3 regions of the Pseudoduganella sp. R-32 genome follow, and region 3 is predicted to be linked to each of the others. Evidence: predicted binding sites of a transcription regulator. Region 3 holds the regulator's gene; each other region holds the start of a gene.

Region 1 (9,554 bases), 2.5 Mb from region 3:
ATCGGCTTCCTGATGCTCAAGCCGAACAACAAGGTGAAGCTGCTGGTGGCGCGCACTTTCAGCTGGCTGCCGAATGGCCCGATCCAGGGCTTTTTCCGCGACGAAGCGTACAGCGATTATTTCGATAGCCGCTTCGACGGCCATCATGAGGTGCAGCGGCTGGTGAGCGTGATGTTGTCGCAGCAATCGACACGCGCCTTGCTGGATCGCCTGAAGCAGGTGGCGGACGAATTCTCGCTGCAGCACCAGGATGATGCGCGGCTGCCGTGGGAACAGCGCCGCGCGGTGACCATCATGCTGGCAGCGCGCCCGTGGATACCGAAGGCATTCCGGGCGCTGCTGCGATAGTTTAGAAACGGCGCAGGGTGCGCAGGACAGGCTGCAGCACGTCCGCACCCAGCTTGGCGGAACGGGCGCCGTTCCAGCCAACCAGTTCATCCGGATCGTTGGCGTTGTCCTTGAATGGCAGTTCCAGGGTCAGCGACAGGCAGCCGAACAGGTGGGTGATGTGCGGCGAACCCATGGTCAACACTTCCGGGGTGTATGGCGAATCAGGATAGCCATGCTCGGACTGGAAGTCCGGCGACGCCAGCTTGAAGTCGGCGATGAACTTGTCCTGGGCGGCCTTCTGCTCCCTGGTGAAGTTCGGCAGGGCATCGCTGCCGGCCACGAAGACGTAAGGCAGGCCTTCGTCGCCGTGCACGTCCAGGAACAAGTCGCAGCCGATTTCCTTCATTTTCTCCTTGACCAAGAAGACTTCCGGCGAGCGCTCCATGGTCGGCTCGTTCCACTCGCGGTTCAGGTTCGCGCCGGCGGCGTTGGTGCGCAGGTTGCCGCGCACGGAGCCGTCCGGGTTCATGTTCGGCACGATGTAGAAGCAGGCATCCTGCAGGCATTGGCGGGCATATGGATTGGCGGCGTCGAGCAGGGCTTCGACCATGCCTTCCACGAACCATTCAGCCATGGTCTCGCCAGGGTGCTGGCGCGCGATGACCCACACCTTCTTTTCGGCTGCCTGGTCGCCGATCACCAGCATGTTCATGTCGCGGCCTTCCACGGTGCTGCCCAGGTCGACCAGTTCGGCCAGCGGGTGCAGTTGCGCGGAGTCCAGCAGGGACAGGTGGCGTTCCCACGAATACGGCTCGAAGTAAGCGTAGTAGATGGAATCGTGTTCCGGCGCGTGCTCGATGGTCATCACTTCGCCATCGAAGGAAGTCGGGATGCGGAACCAGTTGTCGCGGTCGTAGGACGCAACGGCGTTATAGCCCTTCCAGCCCTCGGCATAGGCAGCCTTGCCGGCATTCAGGAAACGGATGGTCAGCGGCACGGCCTGCGCGCCCTGCACACGGAAATAGAACCACTGGATGATGTCCGCATGCGAGTCCTTGCGGATATTGACATCGATATCGCCAGCGGAGGTAACGCTGACCACATCGATGGCGCCAGCGTCGAACTGGCTGCTGATCTTGATAGACATTGTGTGTCCTGTCGGAAAAATGAAGCGCCGTCGCGCGAAGCCCGACATGATACACCGAATGAAAGTCGGGGTCAGGTCTGGCAATCCGCCATTTTGGCGGATTGCCAGACCTGACCCCGACTTTCATCCTGTCAGCCAGGCCCCAGCCGCCAGGTCGTCCGGCAGCTTCATTCCCCAGCGCTGCTCGTATTGGGCCCTGCCCGGCAAACCAGGGGTAAGGACAACAGCAGGCTGGCAATCCCGATAGGCCGGACCATCCTACCTCCACGGTGATCAAGCTGATGATAGCAGGCCGCCGAAGCGCTGGTGGAAGCTGGTTTCGGGTTGCGGGGCGCTTGGATCTTCGCGTTGCAGGGCGGCGAGAATGTGCCTTTCGGCAGGGCCGGAAAGCTGGCGATAGAGCTGGCTGGCCAGTTCGTAGGCGCGGGCGCCGGGCCAGGGCTCGGGCAGCAGTTCGATTGGCAGTTGCGGGTCGTGCAGCTGTACGCGCCGGTAGGCGTGGATCAGCAAAGTGCGCAGCACGAAGGCTTGCTCGGGATCGATTTCGCCTGCCTCGGCCAGCAGGCCGGGCACGGTGCTGAAGTTGGCGACGAACTTCTCATAGCCGGCGGCCACTTCGCTCAGGTCCCAGCCTTCGGCCACCATCTCGCCCAGCGGCCGTGCGCGCAGGCCGGGCACTTCGCTGGCCTGTACCACATATACCTTCTGCAGCAGTCCAAGGCGCGACAGCAGGGCTTCCAGCGCCTCCACATCGCCGGCGGGATGGCCGGCGATGCCGGGCGCGATCACGCTGTAGCCTTCCCATAACAGCTCCTTGCGCAACTGGCTGCGCGCCGGGGCGTCGAGGCCATCGGCGGCCAGCACCAGGGTCCACTGGCCGTTCCAGTGCACATTCAGCGGCGCGTAGATGCGACGAAAGGCGCGGCTGAAGCGGCGCATGGCGTCGGGCGTGATGGCATAGCTGCTGCGGCGGCCGTCGCGCTGGGCGCCCAGCCAGCCTTCCTGCGCCAGGCGGAATACGGAGGTGCGCAGCAGGCGGTCGTTGACGCCGAAGGGAGCCAGCAGTTCGATCAAGCTGCCCGTCCACACCATGCCCCCGTGCGGGACGATGGCGTCGCCGAAGATGGTCATCACCAGCGATTTGGAGCGCGGCGGGTCGCTGGCCAGGAATTCTTCGATCCAGCCATTGATTTTCTGGTTTTTTTGCATAGACCGATTTTATACACTGTCATTGATCTAGATACAGAATTTTTAAATGACACACAAAATTCGTTTGCAAAGCAGTTTTTGTATCGTATTATGAAGCTATCCCGAACAAGGAGGCCCTCCTTATGTACGCACAAATGGTGGAAACTGGCCTGAAAAAGGTCCAGACCGCAGAAGATATGGACGCGCAGGAGCGCGAATTCCAGGCGCGCATCGACGCCGGCATCAAGATCGAGCCAAAGGACTGGATGCCGGAGGCTTACCGCAAGACCCTGATCCGCCAGATTTCCCAGCATGCCCACTCCGAAATTGTTGGACAGTTACCTGAGGGTAACTGGGTGACCCGTGCCCCGACCCTGAAACGCAAATCCATCCTGCTGGCCAAGATCCAGGACGAAGCCGGTCATGGCCTTTACCTGTACAGCGCCGCCGAAACCCTGGGCGTGTCGCGCGACGAATTGCTGGCGGCCCTGCACAGCGGCAAAGCCAAGTACTCGTCCATCTTCAATTACCCGACGCTGAGCTGGGCCGACATGGGCGCCATCGGCTGGCTGGTGGACGGCTCGGCCATCATCAACCAGATCCCGCTGTGCCGCTGCTCTTATGGCCCGTATTCGCGCGCCATGATCCGCGTCTGCAAGGAAGAGTCCTTCCACGCCCGCCAGGGCTACGACATCATGATGTCGCTGGCCAAAGGCACGCCGGAGCAGAAGGCGATGGCGCAGGATGCATTGAACCGCTGGTGGTGGCCGTCGCTGATGATGTTCGGCCCGTCCGACGCGGCCTCAGTCAACAGCGCGCAATCGAGCGCCTGGCGCATCAAGCTGTTCTCCAACGACGAACTGCGCCAGCGCATGGTCGACCAGACCGTGCCGCAAGCAGAATTCCTGGGCCTGACCATCCCCGACCCTGACCTGAAATGGAACGAGGAGCGCGGCTCCTACGACTTCGGCGAAATCGATTGGGAAGAATTCCACCAGGTCCTGAAGGGCAACGGCCCTTGCAACCGCGAGCGCCTGCGCACCCGCGTCAAGGCTTATGAAGACGGCGCATGGTTCCGCGACGCGCTGGTGGCGTACGCCGACAAACACAATAAGGAGCAGGCTGCGGCCTGAGAGGAGACAAGATGAGCAAAGAATGGCCACTGTGGGAAGTCTTCATTCGCAGCCAGCACGGCCTGGCGCACAAGCATGTGGGCAGCCTGCATGCTCCCGATGCGGAGATGGCAATCAACAACGCGCGCGACGTCTACACGCGCCGCAACGAAGGCGTGAGCATCTGGGTGGTGCGCGCTTCCGATATCGTTGCCAGCGCACCGGCCGACAAGGGCCCGCTGTTCGAGCCTTCCAACAGCAAGGTGTACCGCCACCCGACCTTCTTCCCGATGCCGGAAGAAGTGAAGAACCTGTAAGGCTTCCTGCTATGGATAACAAGGTCAATTACCTGCTGCGCCTGGGCGACAACGCCATGGTGCTGAGCCAGCGCCTGTGCGAATTGTGCGGCAAGGGCCCGGCGCTGGAAGAGGACATGGCGCTGTCGAACGTGTCGCTGGACCTGCTGGGCCAGACCCGCATGTGGTACACCTACGCCGCAGAACTGGAAGGCGCGGGCCGCGACGAGGACAAGCTGGCTTACCTGCGCGACGCGCATGACTACAAGAACGTGCTGCTGGTCGAGCAGCCGAACGGCAACTATGCACACACCCTGGTGCGCCAGTTCTTCTTCGATACCTGGCATTACTTCCTGATCGGCGCGCTGACCAAGAGCAGCGACCCGCGCATCGCGGAGATCGCCGAGAAGTCGCTGAAGGAAGTGACCTATCACCTGCGCCGCAGCGGCGACCTGATTGTGCGCCTGGGCGACGGCACCGACGTGTCGCACCAGTTCACGCAGACGGCGATTGACGAACTGTGGATGTACACCGGCGAGGTGTTCAACTACGACGCGGTGGATGAAGCCATGGTTGCGGAACGCGTTGCGCCCCCGGCTGCCATGCTGCGCGAGCAGTGGCTGTCGCACGTGTCGGATATCCTCGGAGAAGCGACGCTGGCCATGCCAGCGGCCGACGCCTGGATGCAGAAGGGCGGCAAGCAAGGCCGCCATACCGAACACCTGGGCTACCTGCTGGCGGAGATGCAGTTCCTGCAGCGCGCTTACCCGGGTTCGGAGTGGTGATGGACGCAGCGCGTGTCTGGACGCTGCTGGAGCAGGTCTCCGATCCGGAAATCCCTGTGATCTCCGTAGTGGACCTCGGCATCGTGCGTGATGTGCAGGTCACCGGGGCATCGTCCTGCGCGGTCACGATCACGCCGACTTACTCGGGCTGCCCGGCCATGCAAGTGATCGCCGACGCGGTGCAAGGCGCGTTGCACGATGCGGGCATCAGGCAGGTCGACATCATCACCCGCCTGTCGCCCGCCTGGACGACCGACTGGATGAGCGATTCGGGCAAGGCCAAGCTGAAAGGCTACGGCATCGCGCCGCCGGCACAGCGCGTGGTCGACATCAGCGGCCTGCGCGCCCCGCGCCCCTCCGCCGCGCCGTTGGATCCGCTGAAGGCCGGAGTTGCCCGCGGCGCGGTGTCGGCGCCGAAAGTCGTTTGCCCGCACTGCGGCTCCAGCCACACCGAAATCACCAGCCAGTTCGGCTCCACGCCCTGCAAGGCGCTGTACAAGTGCCTCGATTGCCGCGAGCCCTTTGACTACTTCAAGTGCCACTGACACCATGAGCAAATTCTATCCACTGTCCGTCGCCAAGGTGCAGCAGGAGACCCGCGACTGCATCGCCGTCACCTTCGCCGTGCCTGCCGAACTGCAGGAAAGCTTCAAATACCAGCAAGGCCAGCACCTGACCCTGCGCACGAACATCAATAACGAGGACGTGCGCCGCTCGTATTCGATCTGCTCCGCCGTGCAGGACGGCGCGCTGCGCGTGGCGATCAAGCGCACGCCGGGCGGCATGTTCTCGACCTGGGCCAACGAAGCGCTGAAGCCCGGTGCGACCATCGAAGTGATGCCGCCCATGGGCCACTTCAACGTGCCGCTGGATGCGGGGCAGAGCAGGAGTTACCTGGCTTTTGCGGCAGGCAGCGGCATTACGCCTATCCTGTCGATCATCAAAACTACCCTGATGACCGAGCCGACCAGCCGATTTACCCTGTTCTACGGCAATCGCGCTTCCTCGTCCGTGATCTTCAAGACGGAACTGATGGAGCTGAAGGATGCCTATCTTGAACGACTGAACATTGTCTATGTGATGTCGCGCGAGCAGCAGGATATTGAGCTGTTCAACGGCCGCATCACAAAGGAAAAAACCGAGCAGTTCCTGCAGCACTGGATCGACATCAAGGACTACGACACCGCCTTCATCTGCGGACCGGAAGACATGATGCTTGGTGTCTCCGCTGCCCTGCAGGAGGCTGGCATGCCAAAGTCGAACATCAAGATTGAGCTGTTCGCTGCAAGCATTCCAAAGCACCAGCACAAGCCGCGCGTGCAGGCCGATGCAGCACCGCACCTGACGGAAGTCACCGTGATCATGGACGGGAATGCGGCTTCGTTCACCATGGAGAAGGACAAGGAGTCGATCCTGGATGCCGGTTTGCGTGCGGGTCTCGATATGCGTTACTCCTGCAAAGGCGGCGTATGCTCTACCTGCCGCTGCAAGATGGTGGAAGGCAAAGTCGACATGGACGTCAACTACGCGCTGGAAGACTACGAGATTGCACGTGGCTTTGTATTGAGCTGCCAGGCGTTTCCGGTCACTGATAAAGTGATTATTGATTTCGATCAGGCTGAATAAAACCGGAGAACCGGTGTCAGACCCGCAGGGTCCGACACCCGGCCCGCGACCGCCGCGTATCAGTGTCTGACCCTGCGGGTCTGACACTGGTTTACCTGGTTTAAAAAGGAGACATGAATTGAGCTACGAGAACATCAAGTTTGAAATCGCAGAAGGCGTCGCCACCCTGACCCTGAACCGCCCTGATAAGCTGAACAGCTTCACCCAGGCCATGCACCTGGAAGTACGCGAAGCCCTGTCCCAGCTGCGCGCCGACAAATCCGTGCGCGTGCTGGTGCTGACCGGCGCCGGCCGCGGCTTCTGCGCCGGCCAGGACCTGGGCGACCGCGCAGTCGCACCAGGCGGCGCAGCAGTGGACCTCGGCGAATCCGTCGAAAAATTCTACGCCCCACTGGTGCTGGCGCTGCGCGAACTGCCGATGCCCGTCATCTGCGCCGTGAACGGCGTTGCTGCCGGTGCCGGCGCCAACCTGGCCCTGGCCTGCGACATCGTGCTGGCCGCCAAATCCGCCAGCTTCATCGAAGCCTTCTGCAAACTGGGCCTGATCCCGGACACCGGTGGCACCTGGCACCTGCCACGCCTGATCGGCCACGCCCGCGCCACCGGACTCGCCATGCTGGGCGAAAAGCTGTCCGCCGAACGCGCCGAGCAATGGGGCCTGATCTGGAAAGCGGTTCCCGACGAAGAACTGATGAGCGAAGCCATGGCCATGGCCAAGCACTTCGCTACCGCCCCGACCAAGGGACTGGCCTTCACCAAGCACGCGCTGCAAGCCAGCTACGGCAACACCCTGTCCGACCAGCTAAAGCTGGAAGGCGAAATGATGCGCGAGCTTGGCTACAGCCACGACTACCGCGAAGGCGTGGACGCCTTCATCAACAAGCGCACTCCAAACTTCAAGGGGGAATAAGCATGGCGGCTCTGGCGAAAGGCAGTGTCGTTGCCATCATCGGCAGCGGGGCAATGGGTTCCGGCATCGCGCAGGTCGCAGCGGCTTCCGGCTACACGGTCAAACTGTTCGACACCCGCGCGGAAGCGGTGGATAAGGCGATTGCCGATATCGGCAAGGTGTACGGCAAGCTGGTTGAAAAAGGCAAGATGTCCGGCGCCGATGCCGACGCCGCGCGCAGTCGCCTGCACGGCGTAGCCGGCCTGGCGGACGTCGCCGATGCAAAGCTGGTAGTGGAAGCCATTGTCGAAAACCTGGACGTCAAGCGCAGCCTGTTCGCCGACCTTGAAGGCATCGTTGCCGACGACGCCATCCTCGCCACCAATACTTCCTCGATTTCCGTCACCGCCATTGCCGCCAAGCTTCGCAAACCGCAGCGCCTGGTCGGCATGCACTTCTTTAACCCGGTGCCGCTGATGGCGCTGGTGGAAGTGATCAGCGGCCTGGCCACCGATGCCGCCGTGGCCGAAGCCGTGTACGACACCTCGATCGCCTTGGGCAAGAACCCGGTGCACGCTAAGTCTACGCCGGGCTTCATCGTCAACCGCGTTGCGCGCCCGTACTACGCCGAAGGCTGGCGCCTGCTGAACGAACAGGCCGCAGATGCCGCCACCATCGACGCGGTGATGCGCGAAGGAGGCGGTTTCCGCATGGGCCCCTTCGAGCTGATGGACCTGATCGGCCACGACGTGAACTACTCCGTCACCGAATCCGTATTCCGTGCCTACTACAACGACCCGCGCTTCACGCCGTCCGTGCTGCAGCAGGAAATGGTGAACGCGGGTTTCCTGGGGCGTAAGTCCGGCCGCGGCTTCTACGATTACAGCGAAGGCGCGGCAGCACCGCTGCCGCGCTCCGAAGCGCCGCAGCCGCTGCCGGAGTACATCGGCTACAGCTTCGAGCCGGGCGACCACACCGCGATCGCGACCACGCTCATCGAGCGCCTGAAGGCGCGCGGCGTTGCCGTCACCAAGCGCAATTCCGCCGAAGGTCACCGTTCGTCCGAAGCACCTGCCTTCCATACCAACGGCGCCGCCATCTACCTGACCGACGGCCGCACCGCCACCCAGCGCGCACGCGACGACAAGCATGACGACATGGTGGTGTACGACCTGGTATTCGACTTCAATGCTTCGCCGCGCATTGCCATCGCGTGCAGCGACCAGTGCAGCCCGCGCGCCATGGCATCGGCCATCGGCATGTTCCAGGCTGCCGGCTTCACCGTGACGCGACTGGATGACGTGCCAGGCCTGGCCGTGATGCGCACGGTCGCCATGCTGGCCAACGAAGCGGCCGACGCCGTCAACCAGGGGGTATGCAGCGCGCAGGCGGCCGACCTGGCGATGCAAAAGGGCGTCAACTATCCGCGCGGCCCGCTGGCCTGGGCGGACATGGTGGGCGTCAGGCACATCGTGACAGTGCTGGAGAACCTGGCAACCAGCTACGGGGAAGACCGCTACCGCGTGTCGCCGCTGCTGCGCCGCCGCGAACAGAGCGGAGCCAGGATCCATGCATGACCCAAAGATGCACCCGCAGGCCCTGGCCGAAGCGGCAGGCGCGGCGATGTTCGCGCGCGATGCCGCCAGCCAGGCCCTCGGCATGAAGTTGGTAGAAATCCGCCCCGGCTATGCGCGCATGACCATGCCGGTACGGAGCGATATGCTGAACGGGCACCAGACTTGCCACGGCGGCTTTATCTTTGCGTTGGCGGATAGTGCTTTCGCATTCGCGTGCAACAGCCATAACCACACGACGGTTGGCGCGGGCTGCACGATCGACTACCTCGCCCCCGGGCGGATGGATGACTTGCTGACGGCGGAGGCGGTTGAACGAACGCTGGTCGGCAAGACCGGCATCTACGATGTCACCGTCAGCAACCAGGAGGGCAAGATGATCGCCACTTTCCGCGGCAAATCGCACCGCGTCGCCGGAGAGGTGGTTCCAACCCATAGCTAGTTGATGGAGGTAGCACCGTGGTCCAACGCATTCCCGCCCCTTCCGACCTGGAGCCGATCGAGCGCGCCAGCCGTGACGAATTGCAGGCGCTCCAGCTGGAACGCCTGAAATGGTCGCTGATGCACGCTTACGAGAACGTGCCGCACTACCGCAAGGCCTTTGACG
Region 2 (9,554 bases), 3.3 Mb from region 3:
ATGCTGGAGAAGCACTGATGGAACCGACCAATGTCCTGCTGGTGGACGACTTGCCGGAAAACCTGCGCGCGCTGAATGCCCTGGTGCGCGCCGACGACCGCGTGATCTACCAGGCCCGTACCGGCGAAGAGGCGCTCGCCCTCTTGCTCGAACATGAATTCGCGCTGGCCATCGTCGACGTGCAGATGCCGGGCATGGACGGCTTTGAACTGGCGGAGCTGATGCGCGGCACCGGCAAGACGCGCCATATCCCGATCGTCTTCGTGAGCGCCGCCGGCAAGGAGCTGAATTACGCCTTCAAGGGCTACGAAGCGGGCGCGGTGGACTTCCTCTACAAGCCGCTCGATCCGGATGCGGTGCGAAGCAAGGTCAATGTCTTTGTCGACCTGTTCCGGCAAAAGCAGGAGGTGCGACAGATCGTCGAACAGCGAGAGGCCACGGTGCGCGAGCTGAACGCCGTGCAGCAGGAACTGCAACGCGCGCTGGAAATGCGCGACCAGTTCATGTCCATGGTGGCGCATGAACTGCGCACGCCGCTCAACACCCTGTACCTGGAAGCGCAGATGCGCAAGCTGCAGCTCGAGCGCGGCAACATGGACCATTTCGCGCCGGAGCAGCTGGAACGCATGGTGGCGCGCGACATGCGCCAGATCCACGCCATGGTGCGCCTGATCGACGACATGCTCGACGTCTCGCGCATCCGCGCCGGCAAACTGTCGATCCGTCCGGCCCGCGTCGACCTGGAAGCGCTGCTGCAGCGGATTGTCGGCGACCTGTCGCAGCACGCCGCCGACATGCACAGCGAACTGCGCCTGTCGATCGTGCAGCCCGTGGCCGGGTGCTGGGACGAGTTCCGCGTGGAGCAGGTCATCGTCAACCTGATCAACAACGCCTTGCGCTACGGCGGCGGCAAGCCGGTCGACGTGCGCCTGCATGCCGACAGCCAGAACGCCCGCATCGAGGTGATCGACCAGGGCGTCGGCATCCCCGAGGAAGTGCTGCCGAAAATCTTCGAACCCTTCGAACGCGGAAAGATGGAAGGCATGCCGGCCGGCCTGGGCCTGGGCCTCTACATCTCGCGCCAGCTCGCCGAAGCCCACGGCGGCACGCTCTCGGCCCGCAGCAAGCCGAACGAAGGCGCCACCTTCATCTTCACGTTGCCGCGCGCCGACGAAAAGCCCACGCCGGGCACGGGAAGCACCAAGGACATTTTGCCTTTGCCAGCGAGTTGTGCCTAGAATGTCCCCATGAACCGGGACTTGCTCAGGGAACGCAGGGAATGGCTGCTGCGGCGCAATTGTTCATTGTCGCCTCAGCAGATGGGGATGGCTTATGCCCTGATGTGCCTGCTCTCGTTTGCGGTTGCCACCGGCTTTGTGATCATGGGCATGTGGCAGGTGCTGTTGTTCACCGCGCTGGAGATGACGGCCGTGGCGGCCGCCTTCCTTTACTTCGCCCGCCATGCCACGGACTATGAACACATCGTGCTCGCCAACGGCAAGCTGCTGGTGGAGCAGGTCTCCGCCGGCAAAATGAGCGTAACGCAGCTCGAACTCTACTTTCTCCGGCTGCAGATGCCCGCCCGCTACGGCGACCTGATTCACCTTGAATCGAATGGCGTCGCAGTCGATATCGGCTACTTCGCCACCGACCCGCGCCGCCGCGCGCTGGCCCAGGAGCTGCGCGCGGAAGTGCAGGGCGGCTTGTTCAGCAACTAGGTGCCAGCCGTTAGAAGCGGTAGCCTACGCCCACGCCGAACATGACCGGGTCAACCTTGACCTTGCTGACCTTGGTGCCGGCAAGCAGCACGTCGCTGCGGATCTGCACTTTCTTGATGTCCAGGTTGAGCGACCAGTTCTTGTCCAGCTTGTAGTCCACGCCAGCCTGCAGGGCCAGGCCGAAGCTGTCGTGTTCCAGGCTGCCCTGGCCGTCCAGGATCTTGTTCTTGGAGAAGGTGGTCCAGTTCACGCCCACGCCCAGGTAAGGGCTGAGCTGCGAGGATGGGGTGAAGTGGTACTGCGCCAGCAGGGTCGGCGGCAGGTGCTTGAACGTGCCGGCGGATTCGCCAGCCACATACACGGTGTGCTTCTGCGGATAGGTCAGCACCAGCTCGGCGGAGATATTCGGGGTGAAGAAGTAGGAAATATCCACTTCCGGAATGGTTTTGCTGCTGACGGTGATCAGGTCGGATGGGCCCACGCCGGCAATCGGGTCGGACTTGTCTGCGGGGTTGATGTGCACGGCACGTGCGCGTACTTGCCAAGGCGTTTGCTGCGCCATTGCACCAAACGCCACGCTACCCAGGACAGCTGCCAAAATCGCTTTCTTCATTTCACTACCTCTTTCATGTGGTCATTGATATTCGGTAAGTAAAAGTCTATTGATGCGACGCAGCAAAATCTTTGACCTAAGTCAAAATTGCCCGAACGAACACAAGTTAGCTAAAACGAGAGTAAGATTCGCGAATTCACATCCCACCCTATCCCCGGAGGCAGGAAATGAAATTGCACGTCAATGGCCAGGTACGCGAGTTCGAGGCCGAAGAAGATACGCCCCTGTTGTGGGTGATCCGCGAACAGCTGGGACTCACCGGTACCAAATACGGCTGCGGCGTGGCGCAATGCGGCGCCTGCACCGTGCACATTGACGGCGAGCCGACGCGCAGCTGCGTGCGCCCTGTCTCCACCGTGACGGCCGACCAGAAGATCGTCACCATCGAAGGCCTGAGCAACGACGGCAGCCATCCCGTGCAAAAGGCCTGGGCCGCGCTGGACGTGCCGCAATGCGGCTTCTGCCAGTCCGGCATGATCATGGCCGCCGCCGCGCTGCTGAAGCAGAAGAAGAACCCGACCGACGCCGACATCGACGCGGCGATGACCAATATCTGCCGCTGCGGCACCTATAACCGCGTGCGCAAGGCCATCCACATGATCGCCAGGGGCGGCGACGTGAAGACTGCAGGCCTGGACATCGTGGAAGGGAGCAAGGCATGAGCATGATGACTCGCCGCGGCTTCATCGGCCGCTCGCTGGGCGCCACCGCAGGCCTGATGTTCGGCTTCCATATCCCGTTCGCAGAAGCGCAGCAGGCGCAGGCCACCGCGGCGCCAGATGCGCCCGAGATCAACGCCTGGGTCGTGGTCAAGCCGGACGACACCATCGTGGTCCGCATCGCCCGTTCCGAGATGGGCCAGGGCACGCTGACCGGCCTGGCGCAACTGGTGGTGGAAGAACTGGATGGCGACTGGAGCAAGGTCACCACCGAATACCCGTCGCCCGGCCGCCAGCTGGCGCGCAATCGCGTCTGGGGCAGCTTCTCCACCGGCGGCAGCCGCGGCGTGCGCGAATCGCATGAATACGTCCGCAAGGGCGGCGCCGCAGCCCGCATGATGCTGGTGCAGGCCGCCGCCGCCCAGTGGGGCGTGCCAGCCGCCGAATGCGCGGCAGCGAAAAGCGTGATCACCCACACGCCATCCGGCCGCACGCTCACCTACGGCAAGGTCGCCGACGCAGCAGGCAAGCTGCAGGCGCCCGCCGCTGCCGACATCAACCTGAAAGACCCGAAAGACTGGAAGCTGGCCGGCAAGCGCCTGGCGCGCCTGGACACGGCCGACAAGACCACCGGCAAGCAAATCTACGGCATGGACTTCAAGCTGCCCGGCATGCTGAACGCAGCGATCAAGGACTGCCCGGTCTTCGGCGGCAAGGTAAAAAGCTTCGACGCCGCCGCCATCGCCGGCAAGCCCGGCGTGAAGAAAGTGCTGCAGGTCGGCGACAGCGCTGTGGCCGTCGTGGCCGACACCTGGTGGCGCGCCCGCAGCGCCCTGGACGCCCTGCCGATCGAATGGGACAAGGGCCCCAACGCCGGCATGAACAGCAAGGACACCGCCGCCTGGATCAAGGCCGGCCTGGATGCACCGGAAGCGGCAGTCGGCAACAGCAACGGCGACGCCAAGGCTGCCCTGGCCAGCGCCCACCGCAAGATCGAAGCCGTCTACAGCTACCCCCACCAGAACCACGCCACCATGGAGGTGATGAACGCCACCGCCGTGTGGACGCCGGAGCGTTGCGACGTCTGGACCCCGACGCAGAACGGCGAAGCCGCCCTGGCCGCGACCAGCGAGGCAGCCGGCCTGCCGCAGTCCAAATGCGACGTGACCAAGCTGCATCTCGGCGGCGGTTTCGGACGGCGCGGCGCCACGCACGACTGGGTAACCCAGGTCGTGAAGATCGCCAGGGAAATGCCGGGCACGCCGATCAAATTGATCTGGACCCGCGAAGAAGACATGCAGCACGGCCGCTACCACCCGGTCACCCAGTGCAAGCTGACCGCAGGCTTGGACGCAAAAGGCGAGGTAACGTCGCTGCACATGCGCATCGCCGGCCAATCGATCCTGGCCGCGCTGTTCCCGCAGAACGTCAAGGACGGCAAGGACCCTGCAGTCTTCCAGGGCTTGAACCCGCCCGGCCCGGAAGCCTCGTTCGGCTACACCATCCCGAACCTGCTGATCGACCACGCCATGCGCAACCCTGCCGTGCCGCCAGGCTTCTGGCGCGGCGTGAACCTGAACCAGAACACGATCTACGTCGAATGCTTCCTCGACGAAATCGCGCACGCCACGAAACAGGACCCGCTGGCCCTGCGCCGCAAGCTGATGAAGGACAGCCCAAAGCACCTGGCAGTCCTGAACGCGGTGGCCGAAAAAGCCGGCTGGTCCAAGCCGCCGAAGAAAGGCATCTACCGCGGCATCGCGCAAACGATGGGCTTCGGCAGCTACGTCGCCGCCGTGGCGGAAGTCTCGGTCAGCAAGGACGGCAAGCTGAAGATCCACCGCATCGTCGCCGCCACCGACCCCGGCCACGCCGTGAACCCGCAGCAGATCGAAGCGCAAGTGGAAGGCAGCTTCGTCTACGGCCTGAGCGCAGCGCTCTACGGCGAGATCACGATCAAGGACGGCGCAGCAGAGCAAACCAACTTCGACACCTACAACGTGCTGAAGATGGATGAAATGCCGAAGGTCGAAACGGTCGTGATGCCAAGCGGCGGCTTCTGGGGAGGCGTTGGCGAACCGACAATCGCCGTCGCCGCCCCCGCAGTGTTGAACGCCATCTTCGCCGCCACAGGCAAGCGCATCCGCGACCTCCCGCTAAAGAACCACAGCCTGAAAAAGGCATAAAGAAATGCCGCCAGTCCGCGGCCCGCGAGCAGACTGGGTCAGACCCTTGGGTCTGACCCAGGTTTACCGGTTTTTGCTTGCAGCCCTGTTGACGCTCAACACCGCCCAAGCCCAGGAAGGCAACGCAGAAGCTGGCCGCGCCATCGTCGCCAACCGCCAGCAAGGCCTCTGCCTCCTCTGCCACAGCGCCCCCATCCCCGAGGAACGCTTCCAAGGCAACCTGGCCCCCGACCTCGCCGGCGTCGGCGACCGCTACACCAGGGCCGAGCTCCGCCAGCGAATCGCAGACAACAGTGCCGTCAACCCCAGCACCATCATGCCCTCGTACGCCAAAACCACGGGCTTGACACGCGTAGCGCCGACATACCGCGACAAGACCATCCTCACAACGCAGCAAATCGAAGACGTCGTCGCCTACCTCGTCACGCTCAAGGCCGCAGAAAAGAAATGACCACCCGCCGCCAACTCCTCGCCGCGTTGCCGCTACTGGCGCTAGTCCGCCCCGCCCAAGCGACGCCCGCCGAGATGACAGCCGCCATCGCCGCCTACACCAGCAACGCCAGCATCCAGCGCGGCCGCGTGCAGATCGACATCGCCCAACTGATCGACAACGGCAACGCAGTCCCCATCACGGTAAGGGTCGACAGCCCGATGACCGAGCAAGCCCACGTCACCGACATCGCCATCTTCAACGAAAAGAACCCGCTCCCCGACGTCGCGAGATTCAAGCTGACGGCCCTGGCCGGCACGCCGGAAATCAGCACCCGCATCCGCCTCGCCACCAGCCAGACGCTCACCGCCCTGGCCCGCACCAGCGACGGCCAATGGTGGCAGCAGACGGTCGACGTGATCGTCGCCCTGGCGGCCTGCGTAGAAGGGGAGCCCATCTGACATGGCCAGCGCCCTGATCCACATGCCCGCCAGCGCCAGGCCCGGCGAGATAATCGAAGTACGTGCCCTGATCGCCCACATGATGGAGACCGGCTTCCGCCCCGGCCCCGACGGCAAGCCCCTCCCGCGCGACATCATCCGCAAATTCGAATGCCGCTACAACGGCAAGCAGGTCATCAGCGCCGAGCTGCATCCCGCCATGAGCGCCAACCCGTATATAGCCTTCTTCATCAAGGCAACCACCAGCGGCCCGCTCGAATTCACCTGGACCGGCGACAACAGTTTCGCACAAACCGAAACCAGGCAGCTGCAGGTGCAACCATGAAGCCAACGTTCGCACTGCTACTGGCGCTAGCCGTCACCACAGCCGCCAGCGCAGACAGGGTCAGACCCTCCGGGTCTGACCCTGGTTTACCGGTTTTAAAGCGCCAATCCGGCCGCGACTACATGTCCCCCGCCACGCAAGCGATGCAAGCCGACGACACCCAAAACCCCGCCATGCTCTGGGTCGCCAACGGCGAAGTGCTCTGGCGCACAGCTCCCATCGGCGGCAACGGCAAATCCTGCGCCACCTGCCACACCGACGCCAAGTCCAGCATGCGCGGCGCAGCCGCAAAATTCCCCCGCTTCAGCCAATCAGCCGGCAAAGTGATCACGCTATCCGGCCAGGTCAATCAATGCCGCACCGGCGCCCTGAAGGCCGCCCCGCTGAAGCCAGAATCACCCGACCTGCTGGCCCTGGAAACCTACATCGCCCTGCAAAGCCGCGGCCTCCCCCTGGCGCCGGCAACCGACAAGGAAACCAGACAAGCCGCCGAACGCGGCCAACAACTCTTCACCACCCGCATCGGCCAGCTGAACCTGAGCTGCGCCCAATGCCACGACAACAACGCCGGCAAACGCCTGGCCGGCGCCCCCATCCCCCAAGGCCACGCCAACGCCTATCCCATCTACCGGCTGGAATGGCAAGGCGCAGGAAGCCTGCAACGCCGCCTGCGCAACTGCATGAGCGGCGTGCGAGCCGAAGTCCCTCCTTACGGCGCTCCCGACCTGGTAGACCTTGAAGCCTACCTTGCCCTGCGCGCCCAGGGCATGCCGTTAGAAACCCCAGGAGTCCGCCCATGAAGACAATCGCCGCACTGACGCTCGCGCTGTCCGCCACGCTCCCCGCCATCGCCGCAGAGGCCATCCCCAGCGGCGCCCGCCTCGCCGCCAGCTGCACCGGCTGCCACGGCACCAACGGCGCCACGCAAGGCGCTGCGCTGCCGCCCCTGGCCGGCCAGCCAAAGGACCAGCTCCAGCAGTCCCTGAAGGATTTCAAGGCTGGAAAACGCCCCGCCACCATCATGACCCAGCTCGCCAAAGGGTACACTGACGAACAATTGGAAATATTGGCAGCGTACTTCGCCGCCCAGAAAAAATAAAAATGCGATTCAAACTGGCCCATAGCCTGCTGGCTGCGGCGTTGGCGCTGACCACATGTGGCGCCGGCGCCCAGCACATCTCCTTGCAACACTTCGGACAAAGCGAAGGCCTCGGCAACCTTTCGCTCACGGCACTGGCCCAGGATGCCAGCGGCTACCTGTGGGTAGGCACCGAGAATGGCCTGTTCCGCTACAACGGCGCGGAATTCCGCCGTTACGGCAGCACGCAGGGAATGGACGACACCTTCGTCACCGCCCTGCACAGCAGCTCGTCCGGCGCGCTATGGGTCGGCAATCACGCAAGCCTGTACCGGCTGCAGCAGGGCCGCCTGGTTCCCGTGCTATGGGAAGGCAAGAAGCTGCCCGTATGGCCGCTCCAACCCATGGCCGAAAGCCCTGCCGGCGAAACGCTGCTGGCAAGCGAGGGCGATCTGTTCGTCCTGGCCGCGAAGGGCGACCGCACCAGCATCCGCCTGTATTTCGACGCCGCCGCGCTGCAGGCGCACGCCGAGCTGAAGTCGGTCCGCAGCGTCCACGTCGACGAAAAAGGCACGCTGTGGATGGCATGCAAGGAATCGCTCTGCCAGGCCAGCGGGAAAGACATTCGCGTATTCAGCGAGCAGGAAGGCCTGCCGCACGACCAATGGACCAGCATTGCAAGCGACAAGGCCGGCAACCTCTGGATTCGCAGCGAAAAGCGCATCTACACGCTGCCCCAAGGCGCAACGCGCTTCGAAAACCGCACGCCGTCGCAAGACGTGATGCGCAAGCACATGCTGCGCAGCGAGCTGCACATCGACGACAGCGGCAACGTGCTTACCAACGCCGATAACGGCCTGCTGCGCTGGCGCCAGGGCCGCTGGGAGATCTACGGCAAGGAAAACGGCCTCGATGCCGGCGGCGGCGTCACCGACATCCTGCGCGATCGCGGACGCGGCACCTGGCTGGCAACGCGCGGCCGCGGCCTGCTGCACTGGCGCGGCTACGGCAACTGGGAAAGCTGGACCATGCAGCAAGGCCTGCCGGATGACGTGATCATCTCCGTCCAGCGCGGCCACGAAGGCCGCCTGCACGTAGGCACCCGTTCCGGCCACGCCGTGATGGAGCCCGGAGCGAACGGATTTACAACGCCGCCGACCCCGCCAGCCCTGGCCGACCAGCAATGGTCCACGATGGAAACGGACCGCAACGGCAGGCTATGGGCCGGAAGCTATTCCGGCATGCTGATGCGCTCCCTGCCGGACACCCGGAAGACCGAACTGGTCGCCAGGCTGCCCTTCATTTCGCAGGTGCTGGCCGACCGCAAAGGCCAGCTGTGGCTCACCACCTGGAAAGGCGTCTACACCCTGCCCGACAACGCGCCAGCCGGCACGCAGCCGCAAGTGGTAAAGATGCCGTCCACCGCAAACCGCCACCCCGAAAACCCGGTCGGCCCGGGCTGCATGGACGCGCAAGGCGGCATCTGGCTGCCCAGCCAGTCCGACATCCTGCATTACGACGGCACTGCGTGGAAAGTGCTGGAGTTCGGCGCCGCATTAGGCGACGGCACCTTCGACGGCATCGCCTGTTCGCGCAACGGCACCCTGTGGGCCAGCACCGGCGGCACGCTGTGGAGCCTGAAAGTGCAGGGCGAAGCAAAGGCGACACGCATCGAAGCCCCTGTGCTGCGCGACCGCACGATGTACGCCATGTTCGAAGGCAGCCGCGGCTGGCTGTGGATCGCCACCGACGCCGGCTTCGCCGTCTGGAATGGAAGCCGCTGGCGCATGCTGAACGAGACCCACGGCCTGGTGTGGAATGACCTGAATGGCGTGGGCTTCTACGAGGACAAGGACGGCTCGATGTGGATCGTCACCAGCAACGGCCTGTCCCACGTGCTGCGCCCGGAAACCCTGTTCGAGGTAAGCACGCCGGAAGCCGTGATTGAAGAAGCCCTGCGCGGCGGCCGCCCGCTGGCAGCAAATGCCGGGCGCCTGCCATGGTCGCAGGACCCGGTGGTATTCCGCCTCGCCAGCCTCCAGTTCGAAGGGCGGCAAGGCCTGCGCTACCGCTACCGCCTGGCC
Region 3 (9,554 bases):
AGCTCCTGCACAGAGGACTTGCCGTCGCCGGTCACCCACAGCGATTCGCCCATGGACGCTGCCACCATGCGGCGGCCAACCACCAGGAGCCGGTGTTCATTACCGACGATGAATTTCTCGACGATCACGCTCTTGCTGCCGCCGCGCACAACGGCGATATCGTAGGCAGCGCGCACGTCGGCTTCGGTCATCAGGTTCAGCGACACGCCGCGGCCATGGTTGCCGTCGTACGGCTTGACGGCCACCGGCAGGCCGATGTCCTGCGCTTCTTCCCAGGCCTCGTCGGCGCTCTTGACCAGGGTGCCTTCCGGCACCGGCACGCCAACGGACTTCAGCAGGTCCTTGGTCATGTCCTTGTCTGAGGCAATGCCTTCGGCGATGGCGGAGGTGTTGTCGGTTTCCGCAGTCCAGATGCGGCGCTGGCGCGCACCGTGACCCAGTTGCACCAGGTTGCCGTCGGTCAGGCGGATGTGCGGAATCTTGCGGTCGGTCGCCGCGTCCACGATGGAGGCGGTCGATGGGCCGAGGCACAGCGATTCGACCATCGAAGTCAGTTTTTCAACGGTGGCGGCCAGGTCGTATGGCTTGTCCTCGATGGCCGCCATCAGCAGGTCCTTGCCGGCGGCCAGTGCGGCGCGGCCAACCTGCTCCTGGCGGGTGCGGAATGCCATTTTGTAAATGCCGCTGCCTTCGGCGGTCTGGCGGGTCTTGCCGAAGCCGGTACGCATGCCGGCCAGGTTTTGCAATTCCAGCACCACGTGTTCGAGGATATGGCCGGCATAGGTGCCGTCGCGCAGGCGCTCACAGAAGCCGCCGCGTTCGCCGACGCCGCAGCGATGCTCGATCAGGCCAGGCAGGAAGGCCGTCAAGCGTTCATAAAAACCGGGGAGTTTGTTCGAGGGGTAGTTTTCAAGCTCGCCGATATCCAGCCAAGCCTCGATCACCGGGCGATAGGTCCAGATGTTCGGTCCGCGCAGGTGTGTTACACGGAGAAACTCAATGTCTTTCTTTTTTGTCATGTTTTAGCTCTTGTACCTCTTGCGGTATACTCCGCCCGTCCTTCTATTTTCCCACTGTTTCGCAATTCTTGCCACTTGGCAAAGAGTGCCGGAGTCTGATCCACAATGATAACAAACCAACTTTCCTCTGAGCTCAGCCTGACAGAACTTCCCGACAGGTGGCGCACAGAGTTGCCAGCGCTTGCCCCCGAAGAAAACGTACTTGGCGCGCTGGAGGTTGACCTGGACTCCAAGCTTCACTTCAACAAAGGCCTGGTACTCCTTACGGAGCGCCGCATTATGGCACGCGCACCCGGTGAAACGGTATGGCGAGATTGGACTTATCGTCCTGGCATGTCGCTAAAACTGCACGATCACGCCGGTGTCGGCCACCTGGAACTGGTGGATGACAAGCAGCGCCTGGCCGCATGGCGCTTTACGCTTGGCCAGAACCTGCTCGCCATTCGCCTGTCCGAGAACTTCCCGCGTCTGCTGGAAGCGCACGTGCACGGCAAGCCGCTGCAGCAGGTCGAACAGAATTCCTGCCCTACCTGCAAGGCGCCGCTGGAAGCCGACCAGGAAGAATGCCCGGTCTGCACCAAAGTCGTCCACACGCCGCCGTCCACCTGGACCCTGTTCCGCCTGTGGCGCTTTGCGCGCCCCTACCAATGGCAACTGGCGCTTGGATTTGCAATGATGCTGCTGTCGACCGGCGCGCACCTGATCCCGCCGTACATCATCATGCCGCTGACGGACAATGTGCTGATCCCTTACCAGAACGGCAAGCCGGTGGAGCACATGCTGGTGGTGCAGTACATGGCAGCGTTGACCGGCGCCGCCGTGCTGGCGTGGATCTTCGGCTGGGCCAAGACCTATGTGCTGGCGCTGGTATCGGAACGCATCGGCGCGGACCTGCGCACCACGACGTATGAACATTTGCTGCGCATGTCGCTGGAGTATTTCGGCGGCAAGCGCACCGGCGACCTGATGTCGCGCATCGGCTCCGAATCGGACCGGATCTGCGTCTTCCTGTCCCTGCACCTGCTCGATTTCGCCTCCGATGTCCTGATGATCATCATGACCGGCGTGATCCTGTTCACCATCGATCCCTGGCTGGCCATTGCCACCCTGCTGCCGCTGCCTTTCATCGCATGGATGATCCATCTGGTGCGCGACAAGCTGCGTACCGGCTTTGAAAAGATCGACCGCGTCTGGGGCGAAGTGACCAACGTGCTGGCCGATACGATTCCCGGCATCCGCGTGGTGAAAGCGTTTGCGCAGGAAACCCGCGAAGCAACCCGCTTCCGTACCGCCAACAAGCACAACCTGGCCGTCAACGACAAGTTGAACAAGGTATGGTCGCTGTTCTCGCCGACCGTGTCCTTCCTGACCGAACTGGGCATCCTGGTGATCTACGTGTTCGGCATCTGGATGATCTCCAAGCACAACATCACCGTCGGCGTCCTGAGCTCCTTCGTCCTGTACGCCAACCGCTTCTATGGCAAGCTGGATTCCATGAGCCGCATCGTGTCGGTGACGCAGAAGTCCGCTTCGGCCGCCAAGCGCATCTTCGACATCCTGGACCACGTGTCGAGCGTGCCCGATCCGGTGCAGCCGGTGAAGGTCGAGAAGGTCCGCGGCGACATCACGCTGCGCGAAGTGGGCTTCCGCTACGGTAACCGCGCCGTCAACCGCGGGGTGAACCTCGAGATCAAGGCCGGCGAAATGATTGGCCTGGTGGGCCATTCCGGCTCCGGCAAGTCGACCCTGGTCAACCTGATCTGCCGCTTCTACGACGTGGCGGAAGGCGCGATCCTGCTGGACGGCGTCGATATCCGCAACTACGCGGTGTCGGACTACCGCCGCAATATCGGCCTGGTGCTGCAGGAGCCATTCCTGTTCTTCGGCACCATTGCGGAAAACATCGCCTACGGCAAGCCGGAAGCCACCCGCGAAGAAATCATGAAGGCCGCCCGCGCAGCGCACGCCCACGACTTCATCCTGCGCCTGCCGCAGGGTTACGATTCGATGGTGGGCGAGCGCGGCCAGGGCCTGTCGGGCGGTGAACGCCAGCGTATTTCGATTGCGCGCGCGCTGCTGATCGATCCACGCATCCTGATCCTCGACGAAGCGACTGCATCGGTGGACTCGGAAACGGAAAAAGAAATCCAGAAGGCGCTGGACAACCTCGTCGCCGGCCGCACCACGATTGCCATTGCGCACCGTCTCTCAACGCTGCAACGCGCGAACCGCCTGGTGGTGATGGACCGCGGCAAGGTCGTCGAAGAAGGCCCTCATGAAGAACTGATGGCCAGGGAAGGCGCCTACTACCGCCTCTACCAGGCGCAGGCACGTAACGTCGATACAGACATGGATGACAAGGCAAAGAGCCGTGAAGATGATTAATTTTACTTTGAGCCGGGACAGCTTCGGTAAGCTGAACCTGATCGACGCCAACGGCGTGCTGCATGAAGGCGTGTCGCCGGTACGCGCGTTTCCCATCCAGGCGCCGGATGAAGGCCTGTCGCTGGTAAACACCGACGGCAAGGAAGTGGCCTGGCTGGATCGTATTTCCGACCTGTCGCCGCAACTGGCGGACATTGTGCGCGAAGAACTGGCCGGCCGTGAATTCATGCCGGTCATCCAGCGTATCGTGGACGTGGGCAGCTATGCCTGCCCTTCCACCTGGAGCGTCGAAACCGACCGCGGCGATACCACCTTCGTGCTGCGCGGCGAAGAAGATATTCGCCGCATCGGCAGCGTTTCCTTGCTGGTGTCGGACAGCCACGGCATCCACTTCCTGATCCGCGACCAGTTCGCGCTGGATAAGCACAGCAAGAAGATCCTCGATCGATTCCTCTAAGCGCGCCGCTAGCGCGCCATGCCATCCAGTTCCGCCAGGACCTCGCCGGGCAAATCGAGCGCCTGCGCGGCAAGGTTCTCCTTGAGGTGGGCAATCGAGGTGGTCCCCGGAATCAACAGCACATTCGGCGACCGGTACAGCAGCCAAGCCAGGGCCACCTGGTTCGGGGACGCGCCCAAGCGGGCGGCGACACGCGACAAGGTAGACGACTGCAGCGGCGAGAACCCGCCCAAGGGGAAGAACGGCACGTAGGCGATACCATCGCGTGCCAGTTCATCAATCAAGGCGTCGTCATTGCGGTGGGCCAGGTTGTACTGGTTTTGCACGCACACGATCTCGCACATCCGCCGGCCCTCGGCTACCTGGGCATGGGTCACGTTGCTCAAGCCGATGTGGCGTACCAGGCCTTTGCGCTGCAGCTCGGCCAGCGCGGCAAGCGGCTCTTCGATCGAGCCCTCAGCCGGCTGCATCGGATCGATCATCAGGCGCAAATTGACGACATCCAGTTTGTCGAGCCCCAGGTTGCGCAAGTTGTCATGCACGGCCTGTTCCAGTTCAGCAGGCGAACAAGCCGGCAGCCAGGAAGAATCGGCGCCGCGCCGGGCGCCAATTTTCGTGGCAATCACCAGGCCATCGCGGTAGGGGCGCAAGGCTTCGCGGATCAATTGGTTGGTTACGTGCGGGCCGTAGAAATCGCTGGTGTCGATGTGATCGACACCGGATTCAACCGCCGTGCGCAAGACCTTCAATGCGCCTGCTGTATCGGCCGGCGGCCCGAAAACATGCGGCCCTGAAAGGCGCATGGCGCCGTAACCCATGCGATTGACGATCAGGTCTCCGAGGCAGTAAGTGGATGGTTGCTGGGACATGGTAGAGCTCCTTTTCAATGAGGTTCCCAGTCTAGAAGCGAATCGACCGTTCGATAAGCCGGTATAATCAAAACAGCCCGTACGAAAATTTGCACAATGCGCGTCGATCTTGCCGACCTGAATGCTTTCATTGCCGTTGCACGCGCCCAAGGCTTTCGCGATGGCGCGCGTGCGATGGGCGTCAGCGCATCCGGTCTCAGCGAAGCGGTGCGCCGCCTGGAAGCCCAGTTGGGAGTGCGGCTGCTGAACCGCACCACGCGCAGCGTCACCTCCACTGAAGCGGGCAAGCGCCTGCTGGCGCGCCTCCAGCCCGCCCTGTCAGAAGTCGATGCCGCCCTCGCCGAAGTGAACGGCTTGCGCGACCGGCCAGCCGGCAGATTGAGGCTGAACGTCCCCATCAGTGCAGCACGACTGGTATTGCCGGCCATCGTACCGGCGTTCCTGGCCGCCTATCCCGACATACAACTGGAAATTGCCGCAGAAGAGGGCCTCGTCGACGTGCTTGCCGCGGGCTGCGACGCAGGCGTTCGCTATGACGAGCGCCTTGAGCAGGACATGATCGCGGTACCCATCGGCCCACGGGTCCAGCGCTTTGCCGCCGCTGCCGCGCCGGTCTACCTCGACAAACGCGGGCGGCCCGACCATCCGCAACAACTGCTCCAGCACGATTGCTTGCGCATGCGCTTTGCCGGGCGCGCCGTACCGCCATGGGAATTCAGGCGCGATGGGGAAACCGTGAAAGTCGATGTCAACGGCCCCTTGCTGGTGGAGCCATCCGGTGCCGTTGAACTGATCGTCGACGCGGCCAAGGCAGGAAGCGGGGTCATCTATCTGTTCGAAGACTGGCTGCGCCCGCACCTGGACAATGGCGCCCTGGAAGCGGTGCTGGAACCCTGGTGGCAATCCTTTACGGGCCCTTTCCTCTACTACCCAGAGCGCCGGCTGGTTCCGCCGCCCTTGCGCGCCTTCATAGACTTTGTCAAAAGTGAAAATTGACATGGATCATGTGCACGATTTTTTCCCAGCGGCACAATTGCGGTTCGACACTACTGGAGAACCCCATGGATTCCATCGTCTTCGGGCCGGACCTCGCACTGGGCATTCCCGTTCTCGACCAGTCGCACCGCATCGTCTTCGACATGCTCGACGCCATGGTAACCCTGCCCCGTCCCGCCTTTGACGCAGCCTGCCGCGACCTGGCAGCTGAATTCATGGAACACCTGCGCGAAGAAAACAGCCTGATGGAGCGCATCGCCTACCCGGCTGCCCAGGCCCACCGCGCAGCCCATGGCTACTTGCTGGAAAAGGTCGCCCGCACCCTGCGCCTGCTGAAGGACGACGAGGAAGCCACGGCACGCGACATCATCCGCACCCTGCCGGACTGGCTCGAGGCCCACATCAACACGATGGACCTTGCGCTCGCAGTTGCGGCTTCCCGGTTAGAGTAATAAAGTGCTTGACTTAGAGTGCACTCTAACTTTTACGATCACCCCATGGAATCGCACCTGAGCATTGACGAAGTCGCCAAACGTACCGGCCTCACAGCCTACACCCTCCGCTATTACGAGCGCATCGGGCTGATTGCCCCGGTCAATCGTGCAGCGGGCGGCCGGCGGCGCTATGCGGCCTCGGACCTTGCCTGGATCGAATTCCTGCTGCGTCTGCGAACGACCCATATGCCAATCGGCAAAATGCAGTCATTCGCAAAACTTCGCGGCGCTGGGGACTCGACGGTGCCGGAACGGCGCCGGATGCTGGAAGAGCATATGCAGAACGTGCTCGCCGAAATCGAGGCGATGCAACAATCTGCAGCATCATTGCAGGCCAAGATCGAGTATTACCGCTCCCTGGAGCAGTCCCTGGCGTCGAATCCAACCACCGATGGAGCACATGCCAATGAACACCGAAAGCCGCTACGAGCGCGGGCTCGCAAAACTGCGTGAAGTCGACGGCCAGGCCGGCGACCGCGTCGTGCAAAGCCTGGAAGATATTGCGCCCGATTTCGCCCGCTACCTGATCGAATTCCCCTTTGGCGACATCTATTCGCGCCCGGGGCTTGACCTGAAATCACGCGAGATCGCTGTGGTGGCCGCGCTGACCGCCATGGGCAACGCTGCGCCCCAGCTCAAGGTGCACATCCACGCCGCCCTCAACGTCGGCGTCAGCCGCGAAGAGATCGTGGAGACCATCATGCAGATGGCCGTCTACGCCGGCTTTCCGGCTGCGCTCAACGGCCTGATGGCCGCCAAAGAAGTGTTCGCGCAATAAAAAAGGGGCAGCAAGAGCTGCCCCATACACCCCCTACAGGTGAGAAAACTGGTAAGCCGGTCAGGCGACAGCGAGTTCCTGCGCCATGCCGCCGGACGACATGGCCTCGAGCCTGGCGCGGTCGGTAATGCGCAGATCGCGGTTGCTCAGGACGATCGAGCCATCCTGGCGCAGGCGGGCCAGCTGGCGGCTGACGCTTTCCACGGTCAGGCCCAGGTAGCCGCCGATATCTTCACGCGACATGCGCAACTGGAAGCTGGTCGAAGAGTAGCCGCGCTGGGCGTAACGGCCAGCGAGGTTCAGCAGGAACATGGCCAGCCGCTGTTCGGCGCGCATATGGCTCAGGAACAGCATCACCGACTGCTCGCGCTGGATTTCGCGGCTCATGGTGCGGTGGAACTGCTGCAGCAAGCCGGGAATCTGCATCACCAGCTCTTGCAGGCGGTTGAAGGGGATCTCGCAGACTTCACTGTCCTCCAGCGCCACGGCATTGCAGGAATGCTGGCCATTGCCGATGGCTTCCATGCCCAGCAGGTCGCCGGCCATGTGGAAACCGCCAATCGTCTGTTCGCCGCGCTGGTTCACCTGCACGGTCTTGAAGTGGCCGAAGCGCACGGCATACAGGCTGTGGAAGCTGTCGCCGGTCTTGTACAGCGGCTCGTCGCGGTTCACGCGGCGGCGGCGGGAAATGATCTGGTCAAGGCGAGCAACATCTTCGTCGGCCAGGCCCTGTGGCAAGCAAAGGCGGTTGAAGCTGCACAGCGAGCATTTGGCTGCGACTGGTGCGCAGGATTTGGTGGCGTTTGCAGGGGTGATTGGGATGACCGGGCTCATTTTGCTGCTCCTTGTTTTCGATGGAAGCAGTATCGCGCCCGGCGTCATTTCCCGGTATCAAGCATCCTGTGTAGTTGCTGTAGTGGTTCCCCTACAGCCGCTCAGATCAGCCCGTGCTCGAGGGCATAGCGGGTCAGCTCAGCATTCGTGGACATGCCCATTTTCTCGAGGATGCGGCTGCGATAGGTTGTCACAGTGTTAGGACTGAGATGTAGTTTTTCCCCTATGCGCACCAGGGACTCGCCCTGGGCAATCAGTTTGAAAACTTCCAGTTCGCGGTTGGAGAGCTCTTCGTGGTCGCCGCTCGGGCCGCCGCCGACCAGGGTTGCCAGTTTTTCAAGCAACGCCGGGCTCACGTGCTTGCCGCCCGAGGCAGCCTTGCGCACGGCCTCGATCAGGGTCGCCGTCGGCGCATCCTTGGTCAGGTAGCCGGAGGCGCCCGATTTCAGCGCGCGCACCGCGTAAATTTCCTCGGAATAGGTGCTCAGCACCAGCACCGCCATGCGCGGGCATTCGCTGCGCAGGGTCTTCAACAGGTCCAGGCCATTCTTGCCCGGCATCTTGATGTCCACCAGCGCCACGTCGAAACTGCGCTCGGCCACGCGCTGCATCGCTTCGACGGCGTTGCCGGCCTCGCCCTCCACGCTGATGTCGGGCGCCGTGCCCAGCATGAGGCGCACGCCATTGCGTGCAATCGCATGGTCGTCGACCAGCAAAACGGTGATCTTGTCACCCATTCTTGTCCTCCAAAGGCAGCCGCAGCTGCAGGGTAGTGCCCTGCCCGGCCTTGCCGCTGATATTCAGTTCGCCGGCAAAGCGGCGCGTGCGCTCGTGCATGCCGAACAAGCCCCACGATTCCCGGTCGGACAAGCCGGCACTTTCGATACCCTTGCCATTGTCTTCCACCCGCAGCACCACGTTTTCGCCGTCAATATCCACGATGACGCGCGCCTCGCTCGCTTCGGCATGGCGCACCACGTTGGTCAGCGCTTCCTGCGCGACGCGGAACAACATGGTGCTGCGCTCCGCATCGAGCTCCAGCGCCTGCGCCTCCGGCGTGATATTGCAGGTGCATTGCAAGCCGCTGCGCTGCGCCACCTGTTCCGCATACCATTCCAGCGCAGGCCAGATGCCCAGCTGGTCCAACACGCTTGGACGCAGGTCGGTAATCACGCGGCGCACGGTCTCTATCGCATCTTGCGCCAGCTTGGCCGCATCCTTCAACAGTGGGTCCGATTGCTCGCCGCCGCGCTCGATGGCGACCGAGATATAGGCCTTGATGCCGGTCAGCAGGCCGCCCAGTTCATCATGGATTTCCTGGGCGATGCGGGTGCGTTCGTGTTCCTTCAGTTTTTCCTGGTACGCGGCCAGTTCACGCAGCTCTTTCTGCGACTGCCGCAGCACCTGTTCAGCCAGTTGTTTCTCGTCGATCAGGCGCTGCTCGCGCAGCAGGCGGTCGATGGCGCCCGCCAGGAAGTCGAGGTAGCGGCCGTCGTTGTCCTTCACCAGGTAGTCGCGCGCGCCGCGGCGCATCGCTTCCGCCGCAACGGTGGCACTGTCGGCGCCGGTCAGCATCATCACCGGGATATTTGGCTGGGGTTCGCCGCGGTCTGCCGCGAGACGTGCCAGGAATTCAAGCCCGGTCAGGTCGGGCAAGTGATAATCGAGCAGGATGCAGTCGGGCTCTTCGCGCAAGGCGATATCCAGGCCTTCCTGGCCACT

The links. The regulator FNR, encoded in region 3, switches genes on or off when oxygen is low (the NO sensors DNR and NnrR bind a similar motif). The targets are predictions, from matches to a motif close to TTGATNNNNATCAA.
Region 1: a site for FNR is predicted at 2,709-2,722, ahead of paaX (phenylacetic acid degradation operon negative regulatory protein PaaX). Genes of this name have one in related genera too.
Region 2: a site for FNR is predicted at 2,403-2,416, ahead of ACN9MU_RS00360 (OmpW/AlkL family protein). Genes of this name have one in related genera too.

Annotation. Positions count from the first base shown of each region.
Region 1 is NZ_CP183987.1:6,221,932-6,231,485, reverse strand. Features, by position in the region: gene ACN9MU_RS28520 (helix-turn-helix domain-containing protein) at 1-348, shown strand, start outside; gene ACN9MU_RS28515 (M14 family metallopeptidase) at 350-1,477, opposite strand; gene paaX (phenylacetic acid degradation operon negative regulatory protein PaaX) at 1,751-2,686, opposite strand; gene paaA (1,2-phenylacetyl-CoA epoxidase subunit PaaA) at 2,809-3,798, shown strand; gene paaB (1,2-phenylacetyl-CoA epoxidase subunit PaaB) at 3,810-4,094, shown strand; gene paaC (1,2-phenylacetyl-CoA epoxidase subunit PaaC) at 4,106-4,858, shown strand; gene paaD (1,2-phenylacetyl-CoA epoxidase subunit PaaD) at 4,858-5,403, shown strand; gene paaE (1,2-phenylacetyl-CoA epoxidase subunit PaaE) at 5,408-6,484, shown strand; gene paaG (2-(1,2-epoxy-1,2-dihydrophenyl)acetyl-CoA isomerase PaaG) at 6,603-7,394, shown strand; gene paaH (3-hydroxyacyl-CoA dehydrogenase PaaH) at 7,397-8,950, shown strand; gene paaI (hydroxyphenylacetyl-CoA thioesterase PaaI) at 8,943-9,389, shown strand; gene paaK (phenylacetate--CoA ligase PaaK) at 9,407-9,554, shown strand, end outside.
Region 2 is NZ_CP183987.1:72,749-82,302, reverse strand. Features, by position in the region: gene ACN9MU_RS00375 (chemotaxis protein CheB) at 1-18, shown strand, start outside; gene ACN9MU_RS00370 (hybrid sensor histidine kinase/response regulator) at 18-1,238, shown strand; gene ACN9MU_RS00365 (DUF2244 domain-containing protein) at 1,248-1,718, shown strand; gene ACN9MU_RS00360 (OmpW/AlkL family protein) at 1,729-2,331, opposite strand; gene ACN9MU_RS00355 ((2Fe-2S)-binding protein) at 2,499-2,993, shown strand; gene ACN9MU_RS00350 (molybdopterin cofactor-binding domain-containing protein) at 2,990-5,176, shown strand; gene soxX (sulfur oxidation c-type cytochrome SoxX) at 5,223-5,627, shown strand; gene ACN9MU_RS00340 (SoxY-related AACIE arm protein) at 5,624-6,067, shown strand; gene soxZ (thiosulfate oxidation carrier complex protein SoxZ) at 6,069-6,392, shown strand; gene soxA (sulfur oxidation c-type cytochrome SoxA) at 6,515-7,192, shown strand; gene ACN9MU_RS00325 (c-type cytochrome) at 7,189-7,491, shown strand; gene ACN9MU_RS00320 (diguanylate cyclase) at 7,494-9,554, shown strand, end outside.
Region 3 is NZ_CP183987.1:3,680,755-3,690,308, reverse strand. Features, by position in the region: gene cphA (cyanophycin synthetase) at 1-1,019, opposite strand, end outside; gene ACN9MU_RS16925 (ABC transporter ATP-binding protein) at 1,125-3,404, shown strand; gene ACN9MU_RS16920 (DUF1854 domain-containing protein) at 3,397-3,861, shown strand; gene ACN9MU_RS16915 (aldo/keto reductase family oxidoreductase) at 3,870-4,730, opposite strand; gene ACN9MU_RS16910 (LysR substrate-binding domain-containing protein) at 4,827-5,726, shown strand; gene ACN9MU_RS16905 (bacteriohemerythrin) at 5,792-6,178, shown strand; gene ACN9MU_RS16900 (MerR family transcriptional regulator) at 6,224-6,673, shown strand; gene ACN9MU_RS16895 (carboxymuconolactone decarboxylase family protein) at 6,627-6,998, shown strand; gene fnr (fumarate/nitrate reduction transcriptional regulator Fnr) at 7,059-7,832, opposite strand; gene ACN9MU_RS16885 (response regulator) at 7,934-8,569, opposite strand; gene ACN9MU_RS16880 (response regulator) at 8,562-9,554, opposite strand, start outside.